One region of the Lysinibacillus sp. RS10 genome, then DNA from elsewhere that is predicted to be linked to it. Evidence: riboswitches for the same ligand, from Rfam matches in the RefSeq annotation. Region 1 holds a riboswitch; each other region holds the start of a gene.
What was found. A riboswitch is a leader RNA that binds a small molecule or an ion and turns the genes downstream of it on or off. The one in region 1 is predicted to bind S-adenosylmethionine.
Positions count from the first base shown of each region.

Region 2: linked by a shared signal. The riboswitch ahead of ACB089_RS22815 (O-acetylhomoserine aminocarboxypropyltransferase/cysteine synthase family protein) and the one ahead of ACB089_RS04170 (Na+/H+ antiporter NhaC family protein) in region 1 are both predicted to bind S-adenosylmethionine.
Region 3: linked by a shared signal. The riboswitch ahead of ACB089_RS16285 (YezD family protein) and the one ahead of ACB089_RS04170 (Na+/H+ antiporter NhaC family protein) in region 1 are both predicted to bind S-adenosylmethionine.

Region 1 is NZ_CP167122.1:825,634-828,916, forward strand. Features, by position in the region: gene ACB089_RS04165 (DUF3427 domain-containing protein) at 1-31, shown strand, start outside; gene ACB089_RS04170 (Na+/H+ antiporter NhaC family protein) at 272-1,552, opposite strand; SAM riboswitch class I at 1,661-1,768, opposite strand; gene ACB089_RS04175 (hypothetical protein) at 2,433-2,627, opposite strand; gene ACB089_RS04180 (hypothetical protein) at 2,651-2,902, opposite strand; gene ACB089_RS04185 (hypothetical protein) at 3,198-3,283, opposite strand, start outside.
Region 2 is NZ_CP167122.1:4,555,520-4,558,802, forward strand. Features, by position in the region: gene ACB089_RS22810 (hypothetical protein) at 110-496, opposite strand; gene ACB089_RS22815 (O-acetylhomoserine aminocarboxypropyltransferase/cysteine synthase family protein) at 804-2,105, opposite strand; SAM riboswitch class I at 2,222-2,335, opposite strand; gene ACB089_RS22820 (glycerol-3-phosphate acyltransferase) at 2,491-3,123, shown strand.
Region 3 is NZ_CP167122.1:3,173,503-3,176,785, forward strand. Features, by position in the region: gene ACB089_RS16275 (VOC family protein) at 1-216, opposite strand, end outside; gene ACB089_RS16280 (flavin reductase family protein) at 442-930, shown strand; gene ACB089_RS16285 (YezD family protein) at 1,229-1,384, opposite strand; SAM riboswitch class I at 1,454-1,549, opposite strand; gene ACB089_RS16290 (phosphopantothenoylcysteine decarboxylase) at 1,881-2,555, opposite strand; gene ACB089_RS16295 (LysR family transcriptional regulator) at 2,742-3,283, opposite strand, start outside.

The DNA.
Region 1 (3,283 bases):
TGATATCTACCGTTATTTAGTAGATGAATGAAAGTTAAACTCGAAGTGAACTAATTGCTTCGGGTTTTTCTCTTAAATACGAGGAAATTAAGGGGTAAAATTCTTGAATATCATTTAATCAACCTTATTAAAATTTTTTATCAAAAAAGAATAGCCTTAAATAAAAAAATCCAATCGTTTTGATTAATCTTTCTTTCAAAACAATTGGATTATTTTCAATGTAAAATCAATATTTTCTAAAGCCACACCTGTCACTCTAAAGTGATGAAGCTCAGGCTTTCTTTTGTTTCGGGTATCCAATAAGGATAGCGATGATCCCGCAAATTCCTATCAAGATCGGATAGAAAGAGTATTGTAGCATGCTCACTGGCGATATTCCGGCTACGCTTGCGGCTGCCAGGAATTGGGCTCCGTATGGGAGAAGACCTTGGACCGTACAGGAGAAAATATCTAATATACTTGCGGACTTTCTTGGCTCAATCTCATACTGATCAGCAATATTTTTTGCAAGTGGACCAGCAATTAAAATAGCAATCGTATTATTGGCTGTAGATAAATTAGTTAGACCCACAAGGCCGGCAATCCCAAATTCAGCACCCTTTTTTGATTTAATTCTTCGTGTCGCAAGGTGAAGCAGGAAGTCGATTCCTCCGTTAAACTTAATAACCTCCACCATTCCAGCGATTAATATTGCAAGAAATGCCATTTCATACATGCCTGACATTCCTTCGCCAATCGTTTGCATAAGGCTCATTAAGTGATAGCTGCCATCCGCTAAGCCCACAGCACCGGCGAGAACAATCCCAAATGCCAGAACAAAGAAAACATTCATGCCAGCTAACGCTAAAATAATAACTAAAACATAGGGAACAATTTTTACCCAACTATAGCTTAAATGTTCTACTTGTGCGGTTTCCCCCATTGTGATAACCCCTAAAATAATGCTCGTTACAACAGCTGCCGGTAACACAATCCAAAAATTCACCTTAAATTTATCCTTCATTTGTGCGCCTTGTGAACGAACGGCAGTAATGGTTGTATCTGAAATAATGGATAAATTATCGCCAAACATCGAACCGCCGACAATCGCTGCCATTACTAAAGCCATGGAAAGTTCGATATGCTCGCTTATCCCAACTCCAATCGGCGCCAGTGCAACAATCGTTCCCACCGATGTACCCATTGACAGGGAGATAAAGCAGGCAATGATGAACAAGCCTACGACAAGCAGGTTTGGCGGAATGACCGATAAAGCAAAGTTAACAGTGGAGTCCACAGCCCCCATACCTTTTGCTACCTCTGAAAAGGCCCCAGCCAAAAGAAAAATAACAACCATCAGCATGACATTTAAATTTCCTGCGCCTTTGCAGAAAATATCAACCTTCCGCGAAAACGATTCTTTTCGATTCATCGCCAGAGCCACAGCGCCCGAAATGGCAATGGCTACAATGACAGGAAAGGCATAAAAATCACCTGTAATAACCCCTGAACCAATAAATAAAACTAAAAAAACAACAAATGGGATCAGCGCCCATGGATTCTCTTTCTTCATTGTTCTACCTCCAAAATTTAAAAATGGATACATCCTTGTCCATTTTTTTTCTAAAAAAAGACCTCTTCTTGAAATAACAAGAAGAGGTCTTATATTTATAAAACACTCCTCTTATCTATCAAGCCATTGCTTGCTGGATTTGGCACAGTAACTTAATCACAAAGTTCCGCTGCCGAGATATCATAGGGCCAGTCCCTCCATCTCTCTTGATAAGAAGAAAAAATATATTATTTTTTTGCACAATAATGAAATACTATAATAAAACATCTATATTTGCAACATGTTTTTAATTAAATACTATTTCAGAGAACATAAAAACATTTTTTTAAGAAAGAAAATTCGCTTTAAGGCGACTATGGTAAAAAAAGAGAGGAGCGATTCATGAAGTGCTAAATTAAGATGTTAAAAATATTGGTGTAATCATAGAACCATCTATCACGACGATAGGCAATTAGATTGTTAATACAGGAGAATGACAAAGATGTAGGTGCATTTGCAGAAATTGAAGGTATAGAAAATGTGAAGCAAAAAAAAGTAATCATCTATTGTAAAGAGATATATTTAAAAAGCTCAATAGTAATCGTAGAGACGACTAGACTGATTTAGTTTCTTTTAACAAAAAAAGACACTATAAAAAGAATAGAACCTACCACAAAACCAATTAATTGATCTAATAATAATTCATCTCGAAGAAACCATCTGAAAATAAAAATGCCTCCAAATATAAGCATAGCTAAAAATCCGATATATTTTATTTTATTATGTAGCATCTTCTCACTCCCTCAGTTTGAAATAACCGTCATACCTATTGCAGTAAGAACAGCAATAACAAATGCTCCCACTATAATCCATTGAGGCATATCTTTTTTTCCGTCTCTCGTCACAAATATTCAGTAACGCTAACAACTAAAAATAAAACTAAAGCGGGTATAGCTAAAACATTAATTGTAAGCTCTTTGTCTGTTACGAGCATTAAAGAAACGAATAACATTCCATAGGCTAATGCTACATAAAATCCATTACTCCATTGACCTACAACTCCGGATTCAATCAACTTTTTCTTGTTAGTAGTCATAGTCGATATTTAGTCCTTCCATTTTAATTAATATTGGTATTTTTGTAAAATAAAGATACTATTGCTAAAATTAAAAATGCTTTAGCAAACGTTTTTGTAAATTCCTTAAAATCATTAGGTATATATTGACTGGTGATAAACGCTATTACTGCCATTACTATATAAGTTAAAATGCTTTTTAATTTTGTATTTTTTATTGTAATTAAATACATTAATGATTCAGCAAATAAAATAATAAGTAATAAAATAAATGTATTTATTAACACATAACCCAAAGTTTTCACCTTCTTTTAAAAGGTTAAAAAAGGATATCAAAGAATTGATACCCTTTTTATAGAATTAAATTTTTCTATTATTATCTTGTGCTTCTAACCACTCCTATTCATATGGATATAATATTAAAGCAGCACCGAATGGACCTATTTTACTCGGTAAATTAGAACTCCAGTTTCATTCAACTTTTTCTTATTTATAGTCATAGTCGACATGTAATCCTTCTCGTAATGGCGCTTGTCGTATTAATGAAACTTTGGCGTTTTATTACGAATGAAGATTGGCTGATTTATTTAATCAATATGCGTGGTTAGCTGATTTACTAAATTTATTAATAAGAAGTTGAATAACACCTCCTAAAAGACCAAATATTAGTACACCTG
Region 2 (3,283 bases), 1.4 Mb from region 1:
AAAAAAATTTTTCAGGTCAGTTAATCTATCTCTCTCCCACTTATCAAATTTAATTAAAAGGCTCATTCCCTGTAGCAGCAGAGAATGAGCCGAGATTTATGAGGGAGAACTAACTAGCTTTTGATAGCATTTGATAACGATATGTTGATATAACCTGTTGTACAAGTTCAATTTCTTCTTGCGTAAAGTTTGGTATTGCATACGTACGTTCAACTAATTGGAATGTACCGTATTTTAAGTAATACTCTGTCGCAGGTACAGGAATGTGACTTGCACCATATATTTCATATGCTTTGAAGACCTCTTTTACTATATAGCCTTCCTCTTTAGCATAAACGAATTCATTAAAAGCAGAATGTCCAAATGTCTGTACCCATTTGCTTTCAACTGACGCAAGTATGTTTTGAATGGACATGTTGTTCACAAACACATGATTTTCATTTAGTTCATAAATAAGATAAGATGCAATGTTTTGCGCACTATAAACATTTCCCATTTAAAACACTCCTTTATCATCAGTTTTTAGATCCGTGTAGCTACTGGCTACGCAAATATTCAGTACTTATGAAAAACAATTTGGTTCTAGGTTGGTAGCCTTTCGAACACTTAAGTTATTCCCTAGTATAATACAAGGATTTAAACAAGTCAATAATACTTATCAAATTACTAGGAATTATTTGTGCATACTTTCGGATTACTTACCAAATGGGGTAAGTGGTTGATGCAGCAACGTTTTACGTATTACCAAATGAGGCCCATCGAATGAGACAATACGTAAACGCTACAACATTAGCCAATTTTTATTAAGCCTCTATTGTTTGTTGAGAAGCTGTTACTTGTTCAATAGCTTGTTCTAAATCTGCAATGATATCCTCTACTGCCTCTAAACCGATTGATAAGCGAATGAGCGACTCGGTTACACCAGTTTGGATTAACTCTTCAGCTGATAATTGCTGATGTGTAGTAGATGCTGGATGAATAATTAATGATTTGGCATCCCCTACATTTGCTACGTGCGAGAATAATTTCACACTATCAATTAGTTTACGCCCTGCTTCACGTCCACCTTTAATACCGAATGTAAGCACTGAACCGAAGCCATTTCTCAAATATTTTTTTGCTAAATCATGAGTAGGGAAATCTTCTAAGCCATTGTAATTTACATATTCCACAGAAGGGTGGTTTCGTAAATATTCAGCTACTGCCAATGCATTTTCATTGTGTTTAGGAATACGCAAATGAAGCGTTTCTAAACCTTGTAATAAATTAAATGCTGCATCTGCACTTAACGTTGGTCCAAAGTCGCGTAGCAATTGTACACGCAGTTTTGTGGCAAATGCAGCCTCTGCTGTGTCAATACCATAACGCAAACCGTGATAAGAAGCATCTGGCTCAGTAAAGCCTGGGAAACGTCCACGAGTCCAATCAAACTTTCCTGCATCTACTACAACGCCACCTAAAGTTGTACCATGTCCGCCAATCCATTTTGTTGCGGAATGAACGACGATATCTGCACCGAAGTCAATTGGTGTAGAGCCATATGGTGAAGCAAATGTACTATCAATAATTAATGGCAAGCCGTTTTCATGTGCAATATTCGCTACTGCTTCAATATCTAGCACTTTTAAACTTGGGTTACCATAAATTTCAGCGAATACCGCTTTTGTTTTATCGGTAATCGCTGCTCGGAAATTTTCAGGGTTTGTTTCGTCTACAAAAATTGTTTTAATACCGTAGTTTGGTAGTGTATTGGCAAATAAATTATAAGTACCTCCATATAAAGAACTCGCCGCGACAATTTCATCACCTGCACCCGCAAGATTTAAAATGGAAAATGCGATAGCTGCTGCACCAGATGAAAGTGCTACTGCTGCTGTACCGCCCTCTAATAAAGCAACGCGTTTTTCAAAAACATCTACAGTTGGGTTTGTAATACGAGTGTAAATATTGCCAGCTTCCTCTAAGGCAAAAAGACGTTGCGCATGAGCAGTGTCTTTAAAAACGAAAGCTGTTGAGCGATATACGGGTACTGTTCGAGATCCTGTTACTGGGTCTGGCTCTTGGCCACCGTGTAACAGCAATGTTTCTGGTTTAAAATTTGTCATTGTATACCTCCAAATGGTTATTTGTTTACGATGGCACCGGAGATGAGGAGGATTTTTCAGTAGAAAACAAAAACCCTCTTCAGCTAAGAAGAGGGTTGCGGTTGCAAGTTTTCCTCCCCTTATCTGCCAGATCCAAGTAAGAATCTGTAGGAATTAGCACCTTAGCAAGTTCGTCACTTACTGGTTGCCGGGCATCATAGGGCCTATCCCTCCGCCGCTCTTGATAAGAGTATGAGATTCAATTTCCATCGTTGTTACAAAGTATAAACATAGACTTTTTTTCTGTCAACACTAAAATTTTATTTTTTCCGAAACTTCTGTCTGCTTCTGAACGTATTACGAACGCATACACTATTTTAGTATTTATTTAGAAAGGAGGAGTTTTATGGTAAAAGCCGTTATCATTTTTCTACTTGTTGGTTATTTAATTGGCTGTATTCACGGCTCTAAAGTTGCGCAGTTTTTATCCGGGGTAGATCTAAAAAAGACTGGTCATGGCAATGCTGGTGCTTCCAATGCAACACTTTCCCTTGGATGGAAATACGGCGTATTAGTCGCACTTATCGATATCGGTAAAGGTGTAGCAGCTATTATAGGTGCCCATTTCTATCTAGCAGATGCAACAAATTTAACAGAAGTACAAGTTTGGCTCTTAACCTATATCATAGCTGCCGGTGTCATCCTAGGTCACAATTTTCCATTTCATATGGGCTTCAATGGCGGCAAAGGAACTGCATCAATCATAGGGATCCTACTAGCAGTTGATTGGGAGATTGGTTTATTCGCACTCATTTTATTTGTTATTTTATCTTTCGCGACGAATTATTTAATTGTCGGTGTACTTGAATTTTATCTTGTTTTTTGTACAGCAACATATTTATGGATTCCTGGAGTAGGTCCAACGATTATAGCCCTACTACTTTTTGCAATAGCAATCATTTTGCATATTGAAAATATTAATAGATTAATTCAGGGAACTGAGCCTAAAGTGACTTCTGCATTTAAAAAAAAGAAATAACCAGGTGTGTTGATTAACTATTTTTATCCATCCTGATTAGAAGGCTTTGATTTCTGCTACGGGCTGGGGCTTACCCGATCACTTCAAGGGCTCAAACGATCACTCAGAGACCTTGCTTGACCCTAGCTTTTCGCGCAATACATTCTTAACAACTAAAAGC
Region 3 (3,283 bases), 2.3 Mb from region 1:
GGAATAAGGCAATTCCGCTGCATTTTCAAATAAATGACGATCATAAATTGCTATTTGCTCAATATAGTTTAATCCAAAGTAGCTTAGCGCATTATATGTCCCCCACATTGTGTGTTGACCGCCGTTAACTGTATGGATATTACGTTTGTTTAAAAAAACCTTTGCATTGTCTGGTGATTGAACTTGATGAACTAGATGGTCAAAATATAAAGTCATGACTACCCCCCTTTTTTCTCCCACCATTATATACTTTACCTGTTAGTTTTGTTGGTTTAAAATAAAATTAAGAATATTCAATTTGTTAAGAAGTTGCTATATTTTATGCTAACTATTTCAAGATGCTCAGCAAGGAAGTTACTATTTGCTGATCATCAAAGAAAAAAGTTTTTCATTTAGGTAAATCGATGTTATATTCACATAAAATAACAAGAGGTGATTAGAATGACAGACAAAGTAGCTGCTTTTAAACTAGCATTGGGTAATTATCCAACAGGCGTTACGGTTGTCACAGCTTGTAATGACGCTGATGAACCTATTGGCTTAACTGTCAATTCCTTTGCGTCAGTTTCCATAGATCCACTGCTTATTTTATGGTCGCTCGATAAAAAATCACAGCTTCATCCATATTTTACAGCAGCTAAAAAGTTCGCTGTGAATATTTTAGCGAGCAATCAAGAACATTTATGTACACTATTTTCAAGTAAAATCCCAGATCGTTTTGCTCAGGCAAAGTGGTCAACTTCCGTTCATGGTCTACCGGTTTTACACGATACTGTAGCCACTTTACAATGCACAACCTTTCAACAAATCGATGCAGGAGACCATACGATATTTATTGGGCAGGTCCTAGCCATTGATCATGCACAAAAGGAGCCCCTACTCTATCATCGTAGACATATTGGGGAAATCCCTAAAAGTTTTTATAGCTAAGATACTATCTCATAAGCAATTAGAATTGACTACATGTAAAAACAGGATGGTTCATCGTAATCCTCCTGTTTTTTTGTATCATAAACAATTGCTGAAGATTGAGCCATATGATGAAACGCTATTAATGTCGATATCTTAAAGAAGAATGTTCAATTTTAACGGAGATACTGCACAGCAGGACCTCTACAATAATCCAGCACCTCTGGCTAACTTCCAAAAAAAGCCACAAATAAGCAAAGAAAATAATCCCTGCTTTCTTTGTGGCCTTCAAATATCTAGCAAACTGACATCCTATTATTTACTTTTTCTGTGGAAATCTCTGCTTTTCAAGTCTGTTAATCTGAACAATGACACCGTCTTGAATCGTAATGTTCACTTCTCCATATTCTAAATTCTGAATGGCCTTTGCAATTGCCTCTAGCTTTTTGTCATCGATCTTTGCCTGTTGAGTCATCCGATACACCCCTTCTTTTTACATACTTTTTGTACATAAGAGGCCAACGCATCAAATTGATTTATAGCCCCCTTATCTCTCAGATAGCCCTGTTGGATTTGGCACCTACACTATTGGTTGCCGAGGCTTCATTGGGCCAAGTCCCTCCACCTCTCTCGATAAGAGTATTATGTTTCTTGGAAATAATTCTATAATTCAGAAAACCTATTGTCAATATAAATATTACAATTCCTAGTCGAATACTTTGTAATTAAGTAAAAAGGATTATTTAAAGTTCGAATATTTTAGTTAAGACGTTTATTTTCCTTGAAGCTTACTATACACAAGTTATTTTATTCCGTATTAAAAGGCAGTATTACTCCCACCATTCACTTATTACAGAATGAAATGCATTTTCAGAAAACCTAACGCATACAACTTCTTTTTAAATATTCACTAAATAATTTAAACAAAACAAAAAAACTGTGCAGATCATTTTCTCTACACAGTTTTCACTTTACGTATTTTGTAAAAAATCTATTAATGCTTTCGCTGTTTGTTGCTTGCCCACTACCTTTGTTGGTTCGCCTTTAGCTGGTACAATCCAATGTGGCTCATCTCCACCATATAATGACTGCGAGCTATTTGCTACCATAAACTGAGCGTTAGCCGATTCCATCCGTAGACGTGCGCGAGACAGTAAAAATTCCTCATCATCTGTTGCCTCGAGTTTAAAGCCCACTAAAGTAACATTCGGTTGCCACTCTTTTATCTGACCTAATACTTTAGGTGCCTTTTTAAAGTGAATGATAGGTGGCTCGTCAGATGGCATTTTACCTGCTTCCTCCATTAAATTTCCGGATTGGTCATATACTTTATCAATGAGCCAATCTGAGCCAGCTGCCGCCATAATAACGATATCCACCTGTTCTTCCTGAACAGCCTGTCGAACTTTCTCGCCTAAATCCTCTATACCTTCAAATCGAATGGTACGCATTTTATCTTTGTTTGTCGGAAGTTGTGCGAAATAACCATGCATATACAAGACGTTAGCTTCAGCCGCTAGTGCCGCCTCAGCTAAATAACAGCCCATCGACCCTTTTGATAAATTCGTATGCCCTCGCACACGGTCCCATTTTTCAAGCGTTCCCCCACTTGTAATGAGTACGGTCTTACCTCGTAATGTCCCCATACACTCACCTTTTTTCTAAAAAATATACAAATACTATTTTAACTTAAGGATATGTTAAGCTTCAATGTTGTTTTTATAGGGCATATTGCTCTTCTCTATAAGTTAGCTCAAAATTTTTGGATCATCACCATAACGTGTAGTTGATTTCCGTTCCGACTGGGTACAACTTTCGGTGATGAGCTAAAATTATTCCATATTTTGTTCTTTCAACCAGGTTTTTAATATTTCCGCAAATTTTTTGGTCACGGGTGATGCCTGGTGTTTCATTGCTATTCCAATTGTACGATAACCACCTTGTTTTAAAGGAATGGCTTTTATCGTAGTAGGCAAGTTATTCGTAACTAATTTCGGTAAAATACTAATGCCAAGCTGGTGAGAAATCATCGAAATTATCCCTACCTCTTCTGATAGTTCGAAACGAATATTTGGCTTTACGTGATATTGCTCTAAAAGTACTTTTACATCATTTGTCCCTTTATAAGAAGTCATGATAAATGGCATGTCTTCTAATTCCACTATATCAATTTCTGTTTTATCATAAAGTAGACTTTTATCGGAGACAATACACAACAATGGATCCTGCTGGAGTTCGATATATTGAAATTGCCCAGACTTTTGACCATTTAAAAATCCAGCATCAACCTCCCCACTCAGTAGCCATTGTTCAATTTCATAATAGTCTCCCTCTCGCATTTCGACTTGTATGCCAGGAAATTGATTGTCCATAA